3 regions of the Pseudomonas chlororaphis subsp. chlororaphis genome follow, and region 1 is predicted to be linked to each of the others. Evidence: predicted binding sites of a transcription regulator. Region 1 holds the regulator's gene; each other region holds the start of a gene.
The links. Region 1 encodes FliA, which starts transcription of late flagellar genes. Its sites were predicted from a motif close to CTAAAGTTTNNNNNNNNNNNGCCGNTAA; they were not measured.
Positions count from the first base shown of each region.

Region 2: flgM (flagellar biosynthesis anti-sigma factor FlgM) is a predicted target of FliA. The motif match lies at 3,473-3,500, and genes of this name have one in related genera.
Region 3: C4K27_RS15080 (methyl-accepting chemotaxis protein) is a predicted target of FliA. The motif match lies at 4,985-5,012, and genes of this name have one in related genera.

Region 1 is NZ_CP027712.1:1,855,424-1,862,931, reverse strand. Features, by position in the region: gene C4K27_RS08470 (protein-glutamate methylesterase/protein-glutamine glutaminase) at 1-930, opposite strand, end outside; gene C4K27_RS08465 (chemotaxis protein CheA) at 980-3,271, opposite strand; gene C4K27_RS08460 (protein phosphatase CheZ) at 3,284-4,072, opposite strand; gene C4K27_RS08455 (chemotaxis response regulator CheY) at 4,102-4,473, opposite strand; gene fliA (RNA polymerase sigma factor FliA) at 4,634-5,374, opposite strand; gene fleN (flagellar synthesis regulator FleN) at 5,371-6,201, opposite strand; gene flhF (flagellar biosynthesis GTPase FlhF) at 6,320-7,508, opposite strand, start outside.
Region 2 is NZ_CP027712.1:5,138,067-5,145,574, reverse strand. Features, by position in the region: gene C4K27_RS23125 (glutamine synthetase family protein) at 1-245, shown strand, start outside; gene C4K27_RS23120 (MFS transporter) at 316-1,698, shown strand; gene C4K27_RS23115 (flagellar brake protein) at 1,755-2,501, opposite strand; gene C4K27_RS23110 (flagella synthesis protein FlgN) at 2,597-3,064, opposite strand; gene flgM (flagellar biosynthesis anti-sigma factor FlgM) at 3,115-3,435, opposite strand; gene flgA (flagellar basal body P-ring formation chaperone FlgA) at 3,586-4,347, opposite strand; gene C4K27_RS23095 (chemotaxis protein CheV) at 4,422-5,354, shown strand; gene cheR (protein-glutamate O-methyltransferase CheR) at 5,399-6,226, shown strand; gene C4K27_RS23085 (hypothetical protein) at 6,229-6,489, shown strand; gene flgB (flagellar basal body rod protein FlgB) at 6,470-6,877, shown strand; gene flgC (flagellar basal body rod protein FlgC) at 6,881-7,324, shown strand; gene flgD (flagellar hook assembly protein FlgD) at 7,340-7,508, shown strand, end outside.
Region 3 is NZ_CP027712.1:3,276,367-3,283,874, forward strand. Features, by position in the region: gene C4K27_RS15055 (amyloid-like fimbrin subunit FapC) at 1-571, opposite strand, end outside; gene C4K27_RS15060 (fibril amyloid subunit FapB) at 635-1,213, opposite strand; gene C4K27_RS15065 (functional amyloid chaperone FapA) at 1,215-1,676, opposite strand; gene C4K27_RS15070 (AAA family ATPase) at 2,031-2,555, opposite strand; gene pnuC (nicotinamide riboside transporter PnuC) at 2,552-3,118, opposite strand; gene C4K27_RS15080 (methyl-accepting chemotaxis protein) at 3,225-4,859, opposite strand; gene C4K27_RS15085 (undecaprenyl-diphosphate phosphatase) at 5,145-5,975, shown strand; gene C4K27_RS15090 (DUF1294 domain-containing protein) at 5,975-6,400, shown strand; gene C4K27_RS15095 (MmcQ/YjbR family DNA-binding protein) at 6,397-6,741, opposite strand; gene C4K27_RS15100 (LysR substrate-binding domain-containing protein) at 6,764-7,508, opposite strand, start outside.

The DNA of each region.
Region 1 (7,508 bases):
CAGAACTTTGTCGCCGTAGGACTTGGCCGCCGAACCGAAGGTGATGTCCACGCACGGCTTGTAGTTCAGGCGCTCGTCGCCCGGGAGGATTTTCACCGCGCCACGGCCGTCGACCATCATCTGCTTGCCGCCCGGTGCCAGCAGCGCCAGGCCCGGACGCAGGATGTCGCCATCCTCGGCTTCCTTGACGCTGATCCGGCAAAGCTTGTCCAGGCGCTCGGCGAACGCCTTGGTGAAGGCCGCCGGCATGTGCTGGATCAGCACGATCGGCGCCGGAAAGTTGGCCGGCAACTGGGTCAGCACCCGCTGCAGCGCCACCGGACCACCGGTGGAGGTACCGATGGCCACCAGTTTGTAGGCCTTGCGCTTAGGCGCCGGCGACGACGCGCCAGCGGCCGGCGTACGGGCGGGAATCGGCGTCGCCGCCGGGCGCGCCGGGGCCGTGCCGCCGAAACTGCTGGTGCTCGTTGGCGCAGGCTTCGGTGTCGCCGCCGGTTGTGGCGCCGGCGCACTGTAGCTGCTGAAACGACGGTTACTGCGCGAGATGCTATGGACCTTCTCGCACAGCAGTTGCTTGACCTTCTCGGGATTGCGCGAGATGTCCTCGAAGTTCTTCGGCAGGAAATCCACCGCGCCGGCATCCAGCGCATCCAGGGTTACCCGGGCGCCTTCATGGGTCAGCGAGGAGAACATCAATACCGGCGTCGGGCAGCGCTGCATGATGTGCCGCACGGCCGTGATGCCATCCATCATCGGCATCTCGTAGTCCATGGTGATCACGTCCGGCTTGAGCGCCAGCGCCTGATCGATCGCCTCTTTGCCGTTGGTCGCGGTACCGACGACCTGGATATTGATATCCGCTGAAAGAATTTCCGAGACGCGGCGGCGGAAAAAACCCGAATCATCCACCACCAGGACCTTGACTGCCATAAACACTCCGTTAGGCGGGGCAAGGCAAATGGCCCCGCCCCTCCGGTATTCAAATACGCCGTGCGGCGTAACGCTTGAGCATGCTCGGAACATCGAGAATCAGGGCGATGCGGCCGTCACCGGTAATGGTGGCGCCCGACATGCCTGGAGTCCCCTGGAGCATCTTGCCCAATGGCTTGATGACGACTTCTTCCTGGCCGACCAGTTGATCGACGACGAAGCCGATCCGCTGGGTGCCGACCGAAAGGATCACCACATGGCCTTCGCGCTGCTCTTCGTGAGCGGCGGAACTGACCAGCCAGCGCTTGAGGTAGAACAGTGGCAGCGCCTTGTCGCGGACGATCACCACCTCCTGGCCATCGACCACGTTGGTGCGCGACAGGTCCAGGTGGAAGATTTCGTTGACGTTGACCAGCGGGAAGGCGAACGCCTGGTTGCCCAGCATCACCATCAGGGTCGGCATGATCGCCAGGGTCAGCGGCACCTTGATGACGATCTTCGAACCCTGGCCCTTGGTCGAGTAGATGTTGATCGAACCGTTGAGCTGGGAAATCTTGGTCTTCACCACGTCCATGCCCACGCCGCGGCCGGACACGTCGGAGATCTCGGTCTTGGTCGAGAAGCCCGGGGCGAAGATCAGGTTGTAGCACTCGGTGTCGCTCAGGCGATCGGCGGCATCCTTGTCCATCACCCCACGCTTGACCGCAATCGCGCGCAGGACGTTCGGGTCCATGCCTTTGCCGTCGTCGGAGATCGACAGCAGGATATGGTCGCCTTCCTGCTCGGCCGCCAGCACCACCTTGCCGCCACGGGACTTGCCCGCCTCCTCGCGCTCTTCCGGCGACTCGATACCGTGGTCGACGGCGTTGCGCACCAAGTGCACCAGCGGGTCGGCCAGGGCCTCGACGAGGTTCTTGTCGAGGTCGGTCTCTTCGCCGACCAGCTCCAGGTTGATCTCTTTCTTGAGCTGGCGGGCCAGGTCGCGAACCAGGCGCGGGAAGCGCCCGAAGACCTTCTTGATCGGCTGCATCCGGGTCTTCATCACCGCGGTCTGCAAGTCGGCCGTGACCACGTCGAGGTTCGACACGGCCTTGGACATGGCTTCGTCGCCGCTGTTGAGCCCCAGGCGCACCAGGCGGTTACGCACCAGCACCAGCTCGCCGACCATGTTCATGATTTCGTCCAGCCGCGCGGTATCGACCCGCACGGTGGTTTCGGCTTCGCTGACCGGCTTTTCCGCCGGGGCGGCAGCCGGAGCACGAGCGGGCGCCGGAGCAGCGGCTGGAGCCGGTTTTGGCGTTTCGGCCTTGGCTTCGGGCTTCTTCACCGCTGGCTTGGCGATGGCGGCAGGCGCCGGAGCCGTGGCGGCCGTTGCGCTACCCACGGTCGCCGCGGCTGCGGGCACTTCAGAGAACTTGCCCTTGCCATGCAGCTCGTCGAGCAGGGATTCGAATTCCTGGTCGGTGATCAGGTCGCTACCGGCGGCGGCCGCGCTTGGCGCAGCCGGCGGTACCGCCGCTGCCACCGCGGAGTCCAGCGCATCGACCGCAAAGTTGCCTTTGCCATGCAGCTGATCCAGCAGGGCTTCGAACTCGTCATCGGTGATTTCATCGCTGGCCGCGGCTTTTTCCGCAGCCGGCGCCGTGGCCGAAGGGGCCACCGCATCCGGTGCGAACTGGCCCTTGCCGTGCAATTGATCGAGCAACGACTCGAACTCGGCATCGGTGATTTCGTCGCTGGCCGCTTCGCTGCCGGCGGCAGGCGTCGCGGGAGCAACAGCAGCCGGGGCTTCGGCCTCGGCCTTGGCGGCATTGAGCGAATCGAGCAGCTGCTCGAACTCGCTGTCGGTGATATCGCCGGACTCGCTTTCGGTCGACTCGGCGACCGGCTCGGCAACGGCTTCAACAACTGTCTCAACGTCGGCCACCGGCGCGGCGACCTCCTCGGCCCCCGCAGGCTCGGCCAGACGGGCCAGGGCAGCCAGCAGCTCCGGAGTGGCGGCGGTGATCTCGGTACGCTCGCGCACCTGGCCGAACATGCCGTTCACTGCGTCCAGCGCTTCGAGCACTACGTCCATCAGTTCCGCGTCGACGCGACGCTCACCCTTGCGCAGGATGTCGAACACGTTCTCGGCGATGTGGCAGCACTCCACCAGCTCGTTGAGCTGGAGGAAGCCGGCGCCCCCTTTTACAGTGTGAAAACCGCGAAAAATTGCGTTGAGCAGATCCGCATCGTCCGGTCGGCTTTCCAGCTCGACCAGTTGTTCGGACAGTTGCTCTAGAATCTCGCCGGCCTCAACCAGAAAATCCTGAAGGATTTCTTCATCGGCGCCGAAGCTCATGTATGGGTGCTCCTAGAATCCAAGGCTGGAAAGCAAATCGTCGACATCGTCCTGACCGGATACAACGTCTTCACGTTTATCGGCATGAATCTGCGGACCTTCACCCTTGGCCAGATGTTTTTGCGGATCTTTTTCAGCGAGGATCGATTCACGGTCATGTTCGATGCCGGCAAAACGATCGACCTGGCTGGCCATCAGGACCAGTTTGAGCAGGTTGCTCTCGACTTCGGTGACCAACTGGGTCACGCGCTTGATCACCTGACCGGTCAGGTCCTGGTAGTCCTGCGCCAGCAGAATGTCGTTGAGGTTGCTCGATACCGCACGCGTGTCTTGCTCGCTGCGGGTCAGGAAACCGTCCACCCGGCGGGCCAGGTCGCGGAATTCCTCGGCGCCCAGTTCGCGGCGCATGAAACGCCCCCAATCGGCGCTCAGGGCCTGGGCTTCGCTACTCAGGCCATTGACCAGCGGGGTGGCGCTCTCGACCAGATCCATGGTGCGGTTGGCCGCGGCCTCGGTCAGCCTGACCACATAGGACAGGCGCTCGGTGGCATCCGTGATCTGTGAAACTTCCTCGGCTTGCGGCATATGCGGGTCAATCTGGAAATTGACGATGGCGCTATGCAGCTCGCGGGTGAGCTTGCCGACCTCCTGGTACAGGCCGCGGTCACGGGTCTGGTTGAGCTCATGGATCAGTTGCACGGCTTCGCCGAACTTGCCTTTTTCAAGGCTGTCGACCAGTTCGAGTGCGTGTTTTTTCAGGGTCGATTCGAAATCGCCCAATGAAGATTCGTTGTGCTCCATAGCTCCCCCGTGGCGGAATGATTCCACTCTCAACCGATGCGTTCGAAGATCTTCTCGATCTTCTCTTTCAACGCCTGGGCCGTGAAGGGCTTGACCACATAACCGTTTACGCCGGCCTGGGCAGCTTCGATGATTTGTTCGCGCTTGGCTTCAGCGGTCACCATGAGTACCGGCAGGTGCTTGAGTTTTTCATCGGCGCGCACATGGCGCAGCAGATCGATACCGGTCATGCCGGGCATGTTCCAGTCCGTTACCAGAAAGTCGATGCTCCCACTGTTGAGGACCGGAATGGCGGTGGTGCCATCGTCAGCCTCGACCGTGTTGGTGAACCCCAGGTCACGCAACAGGTTTTTTATGATCCGCCGCATCGTTGAGAAGTCATCAACGATGAGGATTTTCATGTTCTTGTCCAATTCGACCTCCAAGCAGTCTTAAACGCGTCCAGCACCTGAACGCGCCATTCAATCAATCAGGCAGAGCACTCAACGACTGCATGGAATACACACCGCAAGTCCGGCCACGTCGTGCCAGTCTCGTCCGCAGTGTCCCCCACACTGCCTGTCAGCGCGCTCGCCACTCTCCCAAACGCCCCCGCAAACGGGCCGCGCACTGGCTGTGTAACTGGCTGACCCGCGATTCGCTGACCCCCAGGACCTCACCGATTTCCTTGAGGTTCAGCTCTTCGTCGTAGTACAGCGCCAAGACCAGTCGCTCACGCTCCGGCAAATTGGCAATCGCGTCCGCCAGCGCGGCCTGGAAACGTTCGTCCTCCAGGTCGCGCGACGGCTCGAGATGAGCACTCGCGCCATCCTCATGCAGCCCTTCATGCTCGCCGTCCTGCAACAGGTCGTCGAAGCTGAACAGGCGACTGCCCAAGGTGTCGTTCAAAATCCCGTAATAATCGTCGAGACTCAATTGAAGTTCGGCCGCAACTTCATGATCTTTAGCGTCACGACCGGTTTTAGCTTCAATTGCGCGAATGGCATCGCTCACCATCCGGGTATTGCGATGTACCGAACGCGGCGCCCAGTCACCTTTACGGACCTCATCGAGCATCGCACCACGGATACGGATACCCGCGTAGGTCTCGAAACTCGCGCCCTTGCTCGCGTCGTACTTGGTCGACACTTCGAGCAGACCGATCATCCCGGCCTGGATCAGGTCTTCGACCTGGACACTGGCCGGCAGGCGCGCCAGCAAGTGATAGGCAATACGCTTGACCAGCGGCGCATAGCGCTCGATCAATTCGTACTGGCTGTCACGTGCCGACTTTTTGTAAAGGTTGTAGCCGCTGGCGCTCATAGCACCGGTCCCGCTGTCTGATGCACGAGCCGCTCGACGAAAAATTCCAGATGTCCGCGTGGGTTGGCCGGCAACGGCCAGGTATCGACCTTCTGCGCGATGGCCTTGAATGCCAGCGCGCATTTCGAACGCGGAAACGCCTCATAGACCGCACGCTGCTTTTGCACGGCCTTGCGCACGCATTCGTCGTAAGGCACGGCGCCGACATATTGTAGGGCCACGTCCAGGAAGCGATCCGTGACCTTGGTCAACTTGGCGAACAGATTGCGCCCCTCCTGCGGGCTCTGCGCCATGTTGGCGAGCACGCGGAAGCGGTTCATGCCGTAGTCGCGGTTGAGCAGCTTGATCAGCGCGTAGGCGTCGGTGATCGAGGTCGGCTCGTCGCAGACCACCAGCAACACTTCCTGGGCCGCGCGGACGAAGCTGACCACCGAGTCGCCGATGCCGGCGGCGGTGTCGATCACCAGCACATCGAGGTTGTCGCCGATGTCGCTGAAAGCCTGGATCAGGCCGGCATGCTGCGCCGGGCTCAGATGAACCATGCTCTGGGTGCCGGACGCCGCCGGCACGATACGGATTCCACCCGGCCCCTGCAGCAGCACATCGCGCAGCTCGCAGCGGCCTTCGATCACGTCGGCGAGGGTCCGTTTGGGGGTCAGCCCCAATAGCACGTCGACGTTGGCCAGGCCCAGGTCGGCGTCCAGCAGCATGACGCGCCGGCCGAGCTCCGCTAGGGCCAGGGACAAGTTCACTGACACGTTAGTCTTGCCGACGCCACCTTTGCCGCCGGTCACCGCGATCACCTGTACGGGATGCATGCTGCCCATGTTCGTTCTTTACCTTGTCTTACTTAGACGGGGCCACATAACTGGCTGCGCGTTCACCAACGGAACAATGCCTGGCAGACCATCGATGTAGGTACATTGCAATCTTTTCATGATTCCCTCAGCCAACCCGCTTGGTCGGGTTGTGGTAGAGGTCAGCGAACATGTCAGCCATGGCTTCTTCGCTGGGTTCTTCCTGCATCTGCACGCTCACCGCACGACTGACCAGCTGGTGACGGCGCGGCAAGTGCAGATCGTCCGGAATCCGCGGGCCATCGGTCAGATAGGCAACAGGGAGTTCATGACTGATCGCCAGGCTCAACACCTCACCAAGGCTGGCGGTTTCATCCAGTTTAGTCAGGATGCAGCCGGCCAGCCCGCAACGCTTGTAGCTGTGGTATGCGGCGGTTAGAACCTGTTTCTGGCTGGTGGTTGCCAAGACCAGATAATTTTTTGCCCGGATGCCACGTCCGGCCAGGCTTTCCAGCTGCATGCGCAGGGCCGGGTCGCTGGCTTGCAGGCCGGCGGTGTCGATCAGCACCACACGCTTGCGCAGCAGCGGATCGAGGGCTTGCGCCAGGGACTGGCCCGGGTCGACATGGGTCACCGAGACATTGAGGATCCGGCCCAGGGTCTTGAGCTGTTCCTGGGCGCCGATGCGGTAGCTGTCCATGCTCACCAGCGCGATGTTCTGCGCGCCGTACTTGAGTACATAACGCGCGGCCAGCTTGGCCAGGGTGGTGGTCTTGCCCATGCCGGCGGGGCCGACCATGGCGATCACACCGCCCTCCTCCAGTGGCTCGACTTCCGGGGTCACGATCATCCGCGCCAGGTGGGCCAGGAGCATGCGCCAGGCCTGGCGGGGTTCGTCGATTTCAGTGATCAGCGCCAGCAGGTCGCGGGCCAGCGGACCGGACAAGCCGATACGCTGCAGGCGCCGCCACAGGTTAGCCTGTTCGGGCCGGCTGCCTTGCAGCTGGCTCCAGGCCAGGGAGCCGAGCTGGACTTCCAGCAGCTCGCGCAGGCCGTTGAGTTCAAAACGCATCGAGTCCAGTGCCCGCTGATCGACCGCCGGCGCGGCGGCCACCGGAGCAGGGCGCTGGGGCTCGTTGAACGTAGGTTCGATCAGCGGCTCGGCGGCGGTCAGCGGCAGGCCGGCGAACAACTGGCGATTGGTACTGGAATCGCCGTCGCCACGCAGGCTCAGTTCGGCCTGGGCGGTGACGATGCGCGACTGAGTCTTGCGCAGTTCGTCCTCGAGCTCCATGTTCGGCACCCGCGGCGCCAGCGCCGATAGCTTGTAATCCAGG
Region 2 (7,508 bases), 3.3 Mb from region 1:
ACGGTATCGAAAACGAGCTGGAACCGACGTCGGCGATTCAGGGTGAGTTTGCCGTGCCGGACAGTTTATCTCTGCCTTGTACCTTGCATGCCGCTCTTGAGCGTCTGAAACGTAGCCAGTTGGCCAAGGAATTGTTCGGCAATGAGTTCGTCGAAGGTTACGTCGCTTCGAAGACCATGGAGTTGACCAGTTTCTTTGATGAAATAACTCCCTGGGAGCGGCGCGTCTTAGCGGCCCAGGCTTAACCGAACCGTCGCAGTCGGGCTATCGTCCAGATGGCCCGACACTCAATTCAAGGAGCCGCTCGGAACGCCGATGCGCCAAATCTGGAAATCCTTTCGAGCGCTTTATTTCGCCTCGCTGATGATGTTGATCGGCTCGGGCTTACTCAGTACCTACCTGGCGTTGCGCCTGGCCGCCGATCATGTCGACGGGTTATGGGTGGGGGCCTTGATGGCGGCCAACTATTTCGGCCTGGTGCTGGGCGGGAAAATCGGTCACCGCCTGATTGCCCGGGTCGGCCATATCCGTGCCTACGCCACCTGTGCCGGGATCGTCGGTGCGGCGGTGCTGGGGCATGGCCTGGTGGACTGGTTGCCGGCCTGGCTGGTGCTGCGGATGATCGTCGGGCTGGGCATGATGTGCCAGTACATGGTCATCGAAAGCTGGCTCAACGAGCAGGCCGATGCCAAGCAGCGCGGGCTGGTGTTCAGCGGCTACATGATCGCCTCGTATCTGGGGCTGGTCCTGGGGCAGTTGATTCTGGTCATGCATCCGGCCCTCGGGCTTGAGTTGCTGATGCTGGTGGCCCTGTGTTTTGCCCTGTGCCTGGTACCGGTGGCCATGACCCGGCGTATTCACCCGGCGCCTTTGCATCCGGCGCCCATGGAACCGCGATTTTTTATCAAGCGCGTTCCGCAGTCGTTGAGCACGGTGCTCGGGTCGGGGCTGATTGTCGGTTCGTTCTATGGCCTGGCACCGCTGTATGCCTCCCAGCAGGGCTTGAGTACCGAACAGGTCGGCCTGTTCATGGGGAGCTGCATTTTTGCCGGGCTGGTGGTGCAGTGGCCATTGGGATGGCTGTCCGACCGTTATGACCGGGCCCTGCTGATTCGCTGCTTTGCCTGCTTCCTGGCGGTCGTGGCCTTGCCGTTGGCGATTCTGCCCCAGGTACCACTGGAGGTGCTGTTCGCCCTGGGGTTCCTTTGTTCGCTGGTGCAGTTCTGTCTGTATCCGCTGGCGGTGGCGTTCTCCAACGACCATGTCGAAGGCGATCGGCGGGTCTCGCTGACCGCGATGCTGTTGGTGACCTATGGCGTCGGGGCCAGTGTCGGGCCTTTGGTGGCGGGGGTGCTGATGAAGTTGTTCGGCAGCCAGATGCTCTATGCGTTCTTCAGTTTCTTTGCCCTGGTACTGGTCTGGCGTATCCGGCCGAAAGCTGTGACTAACCTGCATCAGGTCGATGATGCGCCGCTGCACCACGTGGCGATGCCGGACAGCATGTCCAGTTCGCCATTGGTGGCCGCGCTCGATCCGCGGGTCGATGAGCAAGTGGTGCAAGATCAGATGCAACAGACCAGCGCACCGGAAGCCGAGCCTCCGGTCGAGACGCCGGCCACGGATGAGGTTGAGGCTGAGGAGCCGCTAGTGAAGCCGGATGAACCAGGGCCGGATCAGTTCAGTGGGGCCAGGCCCTAGAAACGCAAAACGGGCAGCCCCGCAAGGGACTGCCCGTTTTTATCGACGCTCGAATCTCAGAGGTCGTCTTTGTCGAAGCGCCGGGCTTCGCGTTGCAGCTGATAGACAAAGCGCTCGACCTGGCGTTGAACCAGGCCGCTCATGTTGTGAAAGCGCACACCGGCGAAAGTTGTGTCGATCTTCTCTTCGTGGTGCAGGTAACGCAGTTCCACTGGCGCAGTCATGCTGCCGAAGGGCAGGGCGGCGATAAAGCGCTCGTAGACCTGGCCCAGTTGCAGGCGGCTGGAGATGTCGCCCTCGAAGCGCAGCTTGCAGCCGGTGGCGGAGATATCCAGCAGCTTGCCGGCGATCGGCGCCTTGAGTTTTTCGCCGCCCAGTTCGATGTTGACCAGCTGGGCCAGCTTCAGGGCTGCGCGAAAGGCATTGCGGCGCTGGTGATAGACCACTTCGTCTGGCAGGGTGCCGCGGTAGCATCGCCCACCATTGGATTCGTCGATAGTCGGGATACCATTGCTTTCCCAGGCGATGCGCACGCCTTCGTGAAAGCCTTCGACGCGAAACGGTTCGCCGGCGAGCATGAAGCGTTCGCCATCGCGGGGGATCATTTCGTCCAGGGCAATCATGTTGCTGTCACGATCGATCTCGACCAGATAGCTTTGAAAGCGCTGGCTGCGTTCATGGAAAGTGATGATCAGCGGGTCATGGCTGTCTTGCAGCAAGCGCAGCGTGGAGTTGATTTCCAAGGGGGTGGTCAGCACCTTGGGTGGCTGCGGCGCATCTTCTGCGTTTACGGCATTGAACACGGTTCATCAATCTCCAGACAAAATACGACTACACGCAAGAGCCAGCATTTTGCCAGCATGTTCCGCGACTTGATAGGGCGCGCTCATCTCTGGGGTCAAGCCTGGCTAAGCGGGCGAGGCTTGGCAAGCTTGGCGGTTGAGCCACGGGCATCATAGAGGGCTGGAGGCTCGCCACCGGTGAGGATTTTCAATTGATTGGCGGTGGTGGCCTGTTGAACCTGGATCGAGCGACCGTTGAGTTCGTTCGCCGCCTGGCAATCGGCAAGCATTTGGGTCAGCACGTCACTCTGGGCCAGTAACTGGTCGCCGATCGAGGAGTGGCTGGCCAACTGTTCCAGGCCGGCGCGGCTGGCAGGAAGGTTCAGGCTGGCGAGGAGTTCGCTGCGTTTGCGGCCATGCTGCTCGAGCAAAATGATCAGGGCTTGCTTCTGCGCGAGAATCTCTTCCAGCAGCGGCATGTCGCGACCGTGCAGGGCTAGGGATTCGGTGCGCAGCAATTCCAGCAATTGTTGAGCTGGAGCAAAGTCGTCGGTGATCAGTTGCAGCAAATTAGTGTCGTGCATGTATGGCCTTGGGTTTTAAGCGTCCAAAAAACTGGCGCAGGCCTTATTGGCTAGCGCTGGGCTTCGAAATTAAGCAGTTTGCTGGCTACACGGTTGCTGTCGACTTTATAGCTGCCATCGGCAATCGCTTGCTTCAACTCGGCCACGCGGGCGTTGTCGACGGCAGGCTGGTCGCGCAGCTTGTCAGTGATCTTCTGCAACTGTTGAGCCTCATTACTGAGGTGTACCGACTCCCCGCTGGTGCTGGCCTGTTCGGCCGGAGTGTTCAGCGGCGCGGATTTGTCGGCGTCGCCGGTTTCCTTGCTGGCGCTGGTGCGCGTGCTGCCGGTGAGTGAGGGAGAGCTGTTTAAACGGCTGAAATCGATGACCATGGTAAAAAAACCTCTGGGTATTTGGACGCTTGACTTGTTTTCGGCAATACGCCGGAAAACTTTAGGCTCAAATATCGATAAGCCCGCACGCGCCGCTGTTGCCCTGCATGGGCCACAGTTTAGGGGGCAACAGTGCACAGCGCCAGTCGTCTACATGGCGACTTCCACCTGTCCCGGCGCGGTGATCCGCGCTTTGATGACCCGTTGTGAATTGAGGTTCTTGACCCGTATCTGCTCGCTCATGCCGCCATTGGACAAGGCTTCGCCGGGCATTTTCACGTTCAGCGTGCCGCTACGAGCAGAGATCACCACCTGATCGCCCTTGCGTACCACTTCCGCCTGTTCCAGGTGAACCAGGGTGACGAGCTGGTCGGCGACCATTGGTCGGACAAGCTTCTGCCCAATGGCCTGGTCCACTGAAGTCAGATAGCCCTGGTTGATCTGGCCGATATCGCGCTCGCGCAGCATCACGTCTTCGGGGCTGATGATGCCGGCGCGCTTGAGTGGCCGCGTGGTGGTCACCACCTCGCGGAACAGCTTGACCTGGGCGGGCACGAATACGGTCCAGGGCGAGGCGCCGTCGCAACGGACGCGAACGGTCACGCGTCCCAGCGGTTGCGCCGGGCTTTCCAGGGTCGCTGTCAATTCCTTGTCGCAGTGCGGCATGCGCAGCCGCGGGTCGAGTTGATTGACTTGGATCTCGTAGCGCCCAGGCGTTTGACTGGTGGCTAAATAGTCTTCTACGGTGAATTCAAGAAACCCCTGAGTGACGCCGATAAGTAGATCAGGCAGGGTTACCGAGTCAGCAACGGCAGGATGGCCAGGGTTTAAAAAAAACAAAGCCGACAGCCCGTACAGCAATCTGCGGTAGTTTGATGTCAGGCGTCGGGAAAATGTCGTTTTGGCGTTCATAACAGTTAAAAAGCAAGCGCCGTGCCGTTTAGCGATGAGCGCGCGTCGGAACTTAAGCTTTGGGGAGTCTGGGCATGGCTGGTGTAATGGATTCGGTGAACCAGCGCACGCAACTGGTAGGGCAGAATCGCCTTGAGCTGTTGTTGTTCCGTCTCGACGGGCAGCAGCTCTATGGGATCAACGTGTTCAAGGTTCGGGAGGTGCTGCAATGCCCCAAACTGACGTTGATGCCCAAATCCAGTCCTGTGGTGTGCGGTGTCGCGAATATTCGTGGGGCGACCATTCCGATCCTGGACCTGGCGATGGCCACCGGTTCAGGCGGGTTGCAGGATCTGAGCAACCCCTTTGTCATCATCACTGAGTACAACACCAAGACCCAGGGGTTTCTGGTGCGGTCGGTCGAGCGCATCGTCAACATGAACTGGGAGGAGATCCATCCGCCACCCAAGGGGACGGGGCGCGATCACTACCTGACGGCGGTGACGCGGGTCGACAATCAGTTGGTGGAAATCATCGACGTCGAGAAGGTGCTGGCCGAGGTCGCGCCGACGCCCGAGACCATTTCGGTCGGTGTGGTGGATGTCGAGACTCAGCACAAGGCTGTTTCACTGCGGGTACTGACGGTCGATGACTCGTCGGTGGCGCGCAAGCAGGTCACGCGTTGCTTGCAGACCGTGGGGGTCGAGGTGGTGGCCTTGAACGACGGCCGACAGGCGCTGGATTACCTGCGCAAGCTGGTCGACGAGGGCAAGAAACCTGAAGAAGAGTTTCTGATGATGATCTCCGACATCGAGATGCCGGAGATGGACGGCTACACCCTCACGGCCGAAATACGCAACGATCCACGCATGCAAAAGCTGCATATCATCCTGCATACTTCGTTGTCAGGTGTATTCAATCAGGCGATGGTGAAGAAGGTCGGTGCCGATGACTTCCTTGCCAAGTTTCGTCCTGATGACCTGGCATCCCGGGTTGTCGACCGGATCAAAGCAGCAGATAACAGCTAGGGATATCCATCCCTGGCGGTCACACGATTTAAGAGGCGGCATCATTGTCTACGGGTAATTTGGATTTCGAACAGTTCCGGGTGTTCCTGGAAAAAGCCTGTGGGATCTTGCTGGGTGAGAACAAGCAATATCTGGTGTCGAGCCGTCTCAACAAACTGATGGAACAGCAAGGCATCAAGTCCCTCGGGGAGCTGGTTCAGCGCATTCAGTCCCAGCCGCGCAGCGGTTTGCGAGAGATGGTGGTCGACGCCATGACCACCAACGAAACCCTGTGGTTTCGCGATACCTATCCATTCGAGGTGTTGAAGAACAAGGTCTTGCCGGAGGCGATCAAGGCCAGCCCCAACCAGCGCTTGCGCATCTGGTCGGCGGCCTGTTCCTCGGGGCAGGAACCCTATTCGTTGTCCATGTCGATCGACGAGTTCGAGAAGACCAACATGGGGCAACTGAAGATGGGGGTGCAGATCGTTGCCACCGACCTGTCCGGGACCATGCTGAACAACTGCAAGACCGGCGAGTACGACAGCCTGGCGATCGGTCGCGGTTTGTCGGCCGATCGCCTGCAGCGCTATTTCGATCCCAAGGGGCCGGGGCGCTGGGTGGTCAAGGCGCCGATCAAGAGCCGGGTCGAGTTCCGCTCGTTCAACCTGCTGGACAGCTATGCCAGCCTGGGCAAATTCGATGTCGTGTTCTGCCGCAATGTGCTGATCTACTTCTCCGCCGAGGTGAAGAAGGACATCCTGATGCGCATTCACAGCACCCTGAAGCCGGGTGGTTACCTGTTTCTCGGGGCTTCCGAGGCGCTCAATGGATTGCCCGACCACTACCAGATGGTCCAGTGCAGCCCTGGGATCATTTACCAGGCGAAGTAAGATTGTCGTTGTTGAAAAAAGAGGCCTTCGGGCCTCTTTTTTTGTGCCTGCGATTTTGCCAGCGCAGAAGAGGCGGCAACCGCTGCATTGCCGCTTTGCTGACGTTTCGCGGAAATGCCTTGCCGCTTTTCTGGCATTGCCGCTTTGCCGCTGCCGGCAAAGCCTTGATTTACGGGCTTTTAGCACTTGGCACGCGGCTTGCTTTATCCCGTTTACGAAAAATCTGGTCGAAGGTTTCCCGACATGAGCATCAGCTTCGATAAAGCGCTCGGCATTCATGAGCAGGCTCTTGGTTTTCGCGCCAAGCGTGCCGAGGTGCTGGCCAACAACATCGCCAACGCCGACACCCCGAACTACAAGGCTCGGGATCTGGACTTCTCTGCCGTGCTCGCCGAGCAGAACGAGAAAGCCAAGAATGGCACCTTTGCCCTGAACATGACCAACAGCCGGCATATCGAAGCTGAAGGCCTGGGCAGCGGCGACGAATCGCTGCTGTACCGCACACCGATGCAGCCGTCGATCGACCAGAACACCGTGGATGCCCAACTGGAACAGTCGAACTACGCCGAGAACTCGGTGAACTTCCAGGCCAGCTTCACGCTGCTCAACAGCAAATTCAAAGGGCTGGTGTCAGCCCTGCGCGGAGAGTAATCCATGTCCCTCGCCAGTGTTTTCAATATTGCCGGTAGTGGCATGAGTGCCCAGACCACTCGCTTGAACACCGTCGCCAGTAACATCGCCAACGCCGAGACAGTCTCCTCGAGCATCGACCAGACCTACCGTGCGCGCCACCCGGTGTTCGCCACCATGTTCCAGGGCGCGCAAAGCGGCGGCAGCGAGTCGCTGTTCCAGAATCAGGACGCGGCCGGTCAGGGCGTTCAGGTGCTGGGTGTGGTCGAGGACCAGAGCAACCTCGAGGCGCGTTACGAGCCTAACCATCCGGCCGCCGACGCCAAGGGGTATGTCTACTACCCCAACGTCAACGTGGTGGAAGAAATGGCCGACATGATTTCCGCCAGCCGCTCGTTCCAGACCAACGCGGAAATGATGAACACCGCCAAAACCATGATGCAGAAGGTCCTGACCCTCGGTCAGTGATAAGGGGCGACTCAGATGAGTGTTACCGATACCACCAGTGGCCTGACGCTCAAGGAGATCCTTGCGAACTCCTCGAAGAAAACCCCGACCACCAGCAATGACGGCTTGGCCGCGGCCACCAATAGCGTCAAGGGCAAAAATGAGCTGGGCAAGGACGCGTTCCTGAAGTTGCTGGTGACCCAGC
Region 3 (7,508 bases), 1.4 Mb from region 1:
TTTTCTGTTGGTTGAAGTCGCCGGCGGTGACGTTGATGCCGATATTGCCGGAGCCGCTGTTGCCTGCATTGTCGAGTGTTGCGCTGTTTTGCGTGGACCAGTTTTTCACCGTGTTGTTGGTGTTGGTCTGGGTCGCGCTGGAAGTGGCTACCGCGCTGCCGAAGATGAAGCTTTCATCGGCGGTGGCCAGGGCGACGGCGTTGTCTTGCTGGTTGCCGTCGCCGGCAGCCACGTTGGCGCCCATGTTGCCGTTGGAGTTGTTCATCGAGTCGCTGGCGTCGGCGTTGTTGTGGGTGCCACGGTTGCTGACGCTGTTGCCCGAGCTGAACTGCTCATCGGTTACGTTGGCCACGGCACCGGCGGTGAGTTGCAGCTTGGTGTTGAGGTCTTGGCCGCCGCCGCCGTGGCCGCCGTGGCCGCCATGACCTCCATGGCCGCCGTGGTGACCATTGTGACCGCCATGGCCACCGTGACCACCGTGGTTGTCGTCATTACCGCCTGCCTGTGCAGCGATCGCCATGACCGCGGCGAGGGCAAAAACCAGTGGCTTGAGAGCCATTGTAGGTTTCATGGTGTTTCTCCGTGCTTATTTAGTTGGTTAAGTGTTGGTACCTTCCAATCGCACTGCTGCGGGTCAGTCAGCGACCCGTATGCTCAGGGTGTTAGCCATTCGGTTCCCCACCCCGGCACTCTGGTTCACCTGAATCACTCCCCGGCTGCCGGTGAAGGCCTGGTCGCTGGTAACGACCTGGCGGCTGCCTTTGGAAGCGTCAGTTGCTCCCGAGCCTGGTAACAGCGCCACGTTCTGTTGGGACAGGACGCTGTCGTCGACGCTTTGCGGCTGAGCACTGATGCTCACCCGCATTGCGTTGACCATCTGGTTGTTGGCGCCGGCTCCCTGGTTCACGCCCAGGACCCCGTTGCCGTTGCTGAAAGCGTTGCCGCCGATGCTGCTGCTGGCGTCGATCGCGCTGCTGGCCGGTGTGTCGAGCTTCTGCCGGACCACAGTGGTGGCCTGGGCGTCGGTGCCGATGGCAATGGCGCGTGTGTTGGTCTGTTGCTGCTGGTCGCCGGCGGCCTGGTTGACGTTGAAGTTGCCGTTGTAGCGGGCGCCGGAGTTGTGAAGGGTGGCGGTGTCCACCGCCTGGATGCCTGGGTCGGCCATCACCGAAGCGCAGCCGAACAGGGCAAGCCATACGAGGGTACGAGTCATCTCATTGGCCTCCGGCCATTCTGCCCAAAGGAGCCAGGCCAGAATTCAGGGAGCGGTTGATGGTGCCGGAGATGGCGCCACCGCTGCCGCCGCCGTGGCCGGCGCTCATGCCGGCCATGCCGTTGGGGTTGGTGACGGTGTTCAGCCCCTGCAGGTTGACGCCGTTGGGCATGATGCTGCCGCTGATCGTGGAACCGCTGCTGACCCCGGCAAAATCGCCGTCGCTCAATTCGGTGTTGCTGGTCATCTGTTTGACCCGGGCCGATGGGTTGGCATTGACGGTGGTCGGGTAGGGGTCAGGATGCAGCGGAGGGCGGCCGACGGTATGAGGTTGCACGTCGCGGTCGAGAACGATCCTGCCGTCCCTGATGTCGCCGGCAGCCTGGACCGGGAGACTGAGCAGCGAGCCGATGGCACAGCCGATCAGCAGGAGGCGGGTCAGAGCTGAATTGAGATTCTCCACGGCAGCATTCCCTTCTTTTTCGCTGGCCCTAGTCAGCGTTGCGAGGGTAGAGAGCAGAAGCCGTGCCGCTTTTTGATTGTTTCAAAAATTCAACAGGTTACGAATAACCAGGTGTGTTGCCGGGGCAGGGGTGTTTCAACGATGAGACCCGTGTCGCCTTCGACAGCCCGGTATGGCCGTGGCGAGGCTCTGGATCGAGGGGCTCGCGGCGGGTTGTATCAGCGTTTTAACAGATGGCAGAAGGGCAATGAGAAGCCCTTTGATTTGGCCGTTCTGCGCAGCGGCGGGTGTTTCAGGGATGGACGTTTTTCTCGCCAGCAGAGGAGAAAAAAAGCGGACAGGAAAAGGATTCGGTTAACCCCGAAGTAAACGCTCGACCCGCTCGAATGCCCGTTGCCGACGGGCTTCCCAGTCGCCGCGAATCACTTCGAAGGGCTGCTGGTGTTGCACCAGCCAATCACCTGTGGCCTTGAAGAAGGCCAGGCGCTCGCTCAGTTCGGGTTGGCAGCGCTGGCCGTCGTTGCTCCAGCCGACATCTTCCGGCGAGAGCAGCAGGTGCAGATCGTAGCGGCGAGCCAGCAGCTCGGGCTCCAGCCAGGCCGGGCAGGCGCCGAACAGGGTCTGGCTCCAGAGCATATTGCTCAGCAGGTGAGTGTCGAGAATCAGCAGCGGCGGCTGTTGTGCCCGGGCCTGGTCCTCCCAGGCCAACTGGCCGCGGGCGATCTCCGGGATATCCGCCAGGCAGGTGTCGCGTCGCTGCTGCTCGATGAAATGGCGGACGTATTCGCCCACCTGGATGCCGCCGAAGCGCGCCTGCAAGTGGCCGCTGAGCCAGCTTTTGCCGCTGGACTCGGGGCCGGTCAACACCAGGACCTTCATGCCGGGCGCAACGCCGGGTCGGCCCGCCAGGCGCGCCAGCCCTGCACGGCCAGCAGGGTGAATAGCCCGTACAGGGCCGCCGTCAGGTACAGGTCCTTGTAGATGAACAGGCCGACAAAAATCACGTCGACGGCAATCCACAGCGGCCAGCATTGCACGCGCTTCTGCGCCATCCACCATTGCGCCACGAGGCTGAAGCCGGTCAGCGCGGCGTCCAGCCAGGGTTGCGCGGCATCGGTCCAATGGGCCATGGCGGCCCCCAGCAGCAGGCTGCCGATGGCCCCGAGGCTCAGGCCCAGCAGCATCGAGCGGGGCGCCAGCAGGCTGACCGGACGGCCCTGATGGCTGGCGCCACCGCGGGTCCACTGCCACCAGCCATAGAGTTGCAGGGCGGCGTAGACCACTTGCAGCAGCATGTCCGAATACAGTTTCACTTCGAAGAAGATCCAGCTGTACAGCAGCACCATGACCAGGCCGATCGGCCAGCACCAGGGGTTCTGTCTGACTGTCAGCCAGACGGCGATCACGCCGAGTGCGGCGGCGAACAGTTCAAGCCCGGACATGAAAACTACCTGGAAGCGGAGGAGGGTGCGGATTGTAACCAGAAGCGGCCTTGCATGTTAGTGAAGGCCGGCAACCGTGGCGGGGCAAACCCCGCCACGGACGACCTCAGACCCGGAACTGGCGCAACAGGCCGTTGAGCTGCTCGCTCAGTTCCTTGAGGTGCAGGCTGGCGGCACTGGACTGCTCGGCCGCCAGGGCGGTGCTGTGGGACAGGCCGGCGGCCTGGGTCACGTTCTGGTTGATGTCTTCGACCACATGGGCCTGTTGCAACGTGGCGCTGGCAATCGAGGCGTTCAGCCCGTTGAGGTTGCGCAGGGCCTGGCCGATGGCGTTCAGGCTTTCACCGGCCAGCCCGGCCTGCTCGATGGTCTGTTGCGAAGCCCGGCTGCTGTCGCCGATGACCTTCACCGCGGCTTCCGAGTGCCCTTGCAGGCGCTCGATCATCGACTGGATCTCGGCGGTGGACTTCTGCGTCCGCTGGGCCAGCAGGCGCACCTCATCGGCCACCACGGCGAACCCACGGCCCTGTTCGCCGGCGCGGGCGGCTTCGATCGCCGCGTTGAGCGCCAGCAGGTTGGTCTGCTCGGCGATCGAGTGGATCACCTCCAGCACGCTGCCGATCTGGGTGCTTTCCTGGGCCAGGGTGCGAATCACTTCCACGGCCTGGTCGATGGTGCCCGAGAGCCGATCGATCTGTTGCAGGCTGCCGTCGATATTGACCTGGCCCTGCTGGGCCTGGGCTTCGGCGTCGCGCATCTCGCTGGCGGCGTGTTCGGCGTTCTTCGCCACGTCCTGTACGCCGTAGGTCACTTCGTTGATGGCGGTGGCCACCAGCTCCATCTGCTGCGACTGCTGCTGGCTGCGTTCCTGGGCCTGGCTGGCATTGCTGCCCAGGTCGGTGGAGGACTGCGCCAGGGCTGCGGCCGACACCTGCAACTGGCTGACGACGAGACGCAGCTTGGCGGTGAAGCCGTTGAAGTGCCGGGCCAGTTCGGTGACTTCGTCCTGGCCGTGGGTGTCGAGGGTACGGGTCAGGTCGCTTTCGCCGCTGGCGATATTAGCCATGGCGTGCACGGTTTCCTGCAGCGGGCGGACGATGCTGCGGGCGATCAGCAACACCAGCAGGGCCATGAGCAGGGCAATGGCGATACCGACGACCGAGGCCTTCACCACCTGGCTGCGGAACTCGGCCTGCACGTCATCGATGTACACCCCCGAACCGATGATCCAGCCCCAGGGCTGGAACAGTTGGACATAGGAGGTCTTCTGCACCGGCTCGCTGGCGCCCGGTTTCGGCCAGCGATAGTTGACCATGCCGGCGCCCTTGGCCTTGGCGATGGCCACCATTTCGTTGAACACGGCAAAGCCGTCCGGGTCGCGAATGGCCGCGAGGTTCTGGCCGTCGAGCTTGGGGTTGGTCGGATGCATGACCATGACCGGGGTCAGGTCGTTGATCCAGAAGTAGTCGCTCTGGTCATAGCGCAGGTTGCGTATGGCGCTCAGCGCCTGCTTCTGCGCCGTCGCGCGATCGAGGCTGCCGGCGCTTTCCAGGCCCTGGAAATAGGCCAGCACACCGTTGGCGGTCTGCACCACATGCTGGGTTTTCTGCGCCTTGGCCTGGTACAGGTCGTCGTGGATCTGTTTGAGCATCAACATGCCCAGGGTCATCAGCATCAATACCGCGACAATCAGGATGAGCCACAGACGGCGGCTGATCGACATTCTGCGTAAGCTGTTCATGAATCTGTCACTCCCGATTGTTGTTCTTGTAATAGAAACACCCCGTACATCCGTCATGCGCTCCTTGCAGTCCGGTCCCGCTGATTCTCTCAACGCGACAGCGTTTATCGAGTATGTCTGCTAGGATTTCGGCCTCATTGCGAAAAACCTGAATCCGGCTGATTTTTCACGGAATTTTCAAGGGCGATGATGATCCTATTGCGGCTGCGAATCCGCGACGCACGCGTCAGTGAACATTGAAGAAAAATTAAAAAGGCATGCCACGGCATGACCTTCGGGGGATTGATGGAGCTTTGGACTGCCGCACAGGCATTGATTTTAGGGATTGTGGAAGGGCTGACGGAGTTTCTGCCCATCAGCAGCACGGGCCACCAGATTATCGTTGCCGACTTGCTCAACTTCGGTGGCGAGCGCGCCATGGCGTTCAACATCATCATTCAGCTGGGGGCCATTCTCGCGGTGGTCTGGGAGTTTCGCCGCAAGATCCTCGACGTGGTCACCGGCCTGCCGACCCAGCGCAACGCCCAGCGTTTCACTATCAACCTGCTGATCGCCTTCCTGCCCGCCGTGGTGCTGGGGGTGATTTTCGCCGACCTGATCCATGAATACCTGTTCAACCCGATCACCGTCGCCACGGCGCTGGTGGTGGGGGGCGTGGTCATGCTCTGGGCCGAACGCCGGCAGCATGAAATACATGCCAACACGGTGGACGAGATCAGCTGGAAAGATGCCTTGAAGGTCGGTTTCGCCCAGTGCCTGGCGATGATTCCAGGCACCTCGCGCTCGGGCTCCACCATCATCGGCGGCCTGTTGTTCGGCCTGTCGCGCAAGACCGCCACCGAGTTCTCGTTCTTCCTGGCGATGCCAACCATGGTCGGTGCCGCGGTCTACTCGGGCTACAAGTACCGCAATCTGTTCCAGCCGGACGACCTGCCGGTGTTCGCCATCGGCTTCATCACCTCGTTCATCTTCGCGATGATCGCGGTCAGGGGCCTGCTCAAGTTCATCGCCAACCACAGCTACGCGGCCTTTGCCTGGTACCGCATTGCCTTCGGCCTGGTGATCCTCGCCACCTGGCAGTTCGGCTGGGTCGACTGGACCGCGGTCCATTCCTGATGAACGCACGCAATCAGAACCGCCCCGGCGAAGTCGCCGGGGCTCGGATCCAGCAGCCAAGGCTCAAGGCGGTGATCTTCCTGCTGCTTTGCGCCTTACCGCTGTGCGGTTCGCTGCTGTTGGGCGTGAAGGGGATTTCCTGGGTACCGCTGGCGGCCTACGGCGCGGTCAGCGTGCTGACGTTCTTCCTCTATTGGAGCGACAAGCGCAAGGCCCGTAGCGACAGCTGGCGGACCCCGGAAAACGTCTTGCACGCCGTGGAGCTGGCCGGTGGCTGGCCAGGCGCCTTGCTGGCGCAACAGGCGTTTCGCCACAAGACCCGCAAGCTGTCCTATCAACTGGTGTTCTGGCTGATCGTGCTGCTGCACCAGGTGTTCTGGATCGACCGGCTGTTTCTCGAAGGCAGCCTGTTCTCGCTGTTCTAAAGCAACAGGCCTACCTGTACCCGCTTGGGCAGCTTGCTCACCACCAACTGGTGCGAACGCTGCAGCAAGTCCCGCAGTTCGCCGGTGCCCAGCGGGTAGGGTGTCTGCATGATGATCCAGTGCGCCCGGGCCAGGTACGGCGCCGGCCCGATGCCGGGACGGTCGACATGGCCGAGGAACAGCTCCTTGTCCACCTTGAACGCCAGTGACTCGCCCCGCAGGTTCTGCAGGGCGAACATCTTGTTGCCGGCCACGGAAAACACCCGCACGCCGCCCCATTTGTAGTCTTCGCGCGCGCCCGGCAAGTCCAGGCAAAATTGCGCCACATCCGCTTCTGTCATGGTTTTTCCTTTTGTCGCGCTGTCACAGTGTGCGGTCTCCGCAGCCTTTGAAGGCTTCGCTGACATGCTCGATCCAGGCCCTTACCGCTGGCAATACACCGCGCCGGTGAGGGTAGACCGCCTGCAGCCAACCGCCAGGCAGCGACCACTCGGGCAGCAGTTGCACCAGCTGCCCGGTCTGCAGTTCTTCTTCGCAATACATCATCGGCAGGATGGTACAGCCAAGGCCGGCGAGGGCGCAGGAGCGGCGCACCAGAAAATCGTCGATGCCCAGGCGCGCCTCCAGGACCAGGTCGCATTTCTCGCCCTGGGCGTCGAGCAGGCGCAAGTGCACCATGCGGTCGGCCTCCAGGGCTCCCAGCACCGGCACCTTGTGCAGGTCTTCGGGACTGTGGATCGGCCATTCCCGGGCGAACCCCGGGCTGGCGACCATCACGGTCTGCGCCTGGCGCAGGCGCCGGGTCACCAGCAAGGGGTCTTCGTCGCCATGCTCGCGAACCCGCAGCGCCACGTCGATGCCTTCGGCGACCACGTCGACCCGGCGGTTGAGCAGCTGCATGTCCAGCTGGACCTGGGGATATTGCTCGAGGAACGAGCTGATGACGGTCGGCAACATATGATGGGCCAGGCCCACCGGGCAGGACACCCGCAGGCGGCCGCGAGGTTCGCTGGACATGCTGGCCACGGCCTCGTCGGCCATTTCCGCTTCCAGCAGCATGGCCTGGCAGTGACGCAGATAACGTTCGCCGACCGCGGTCAGCTTCAAT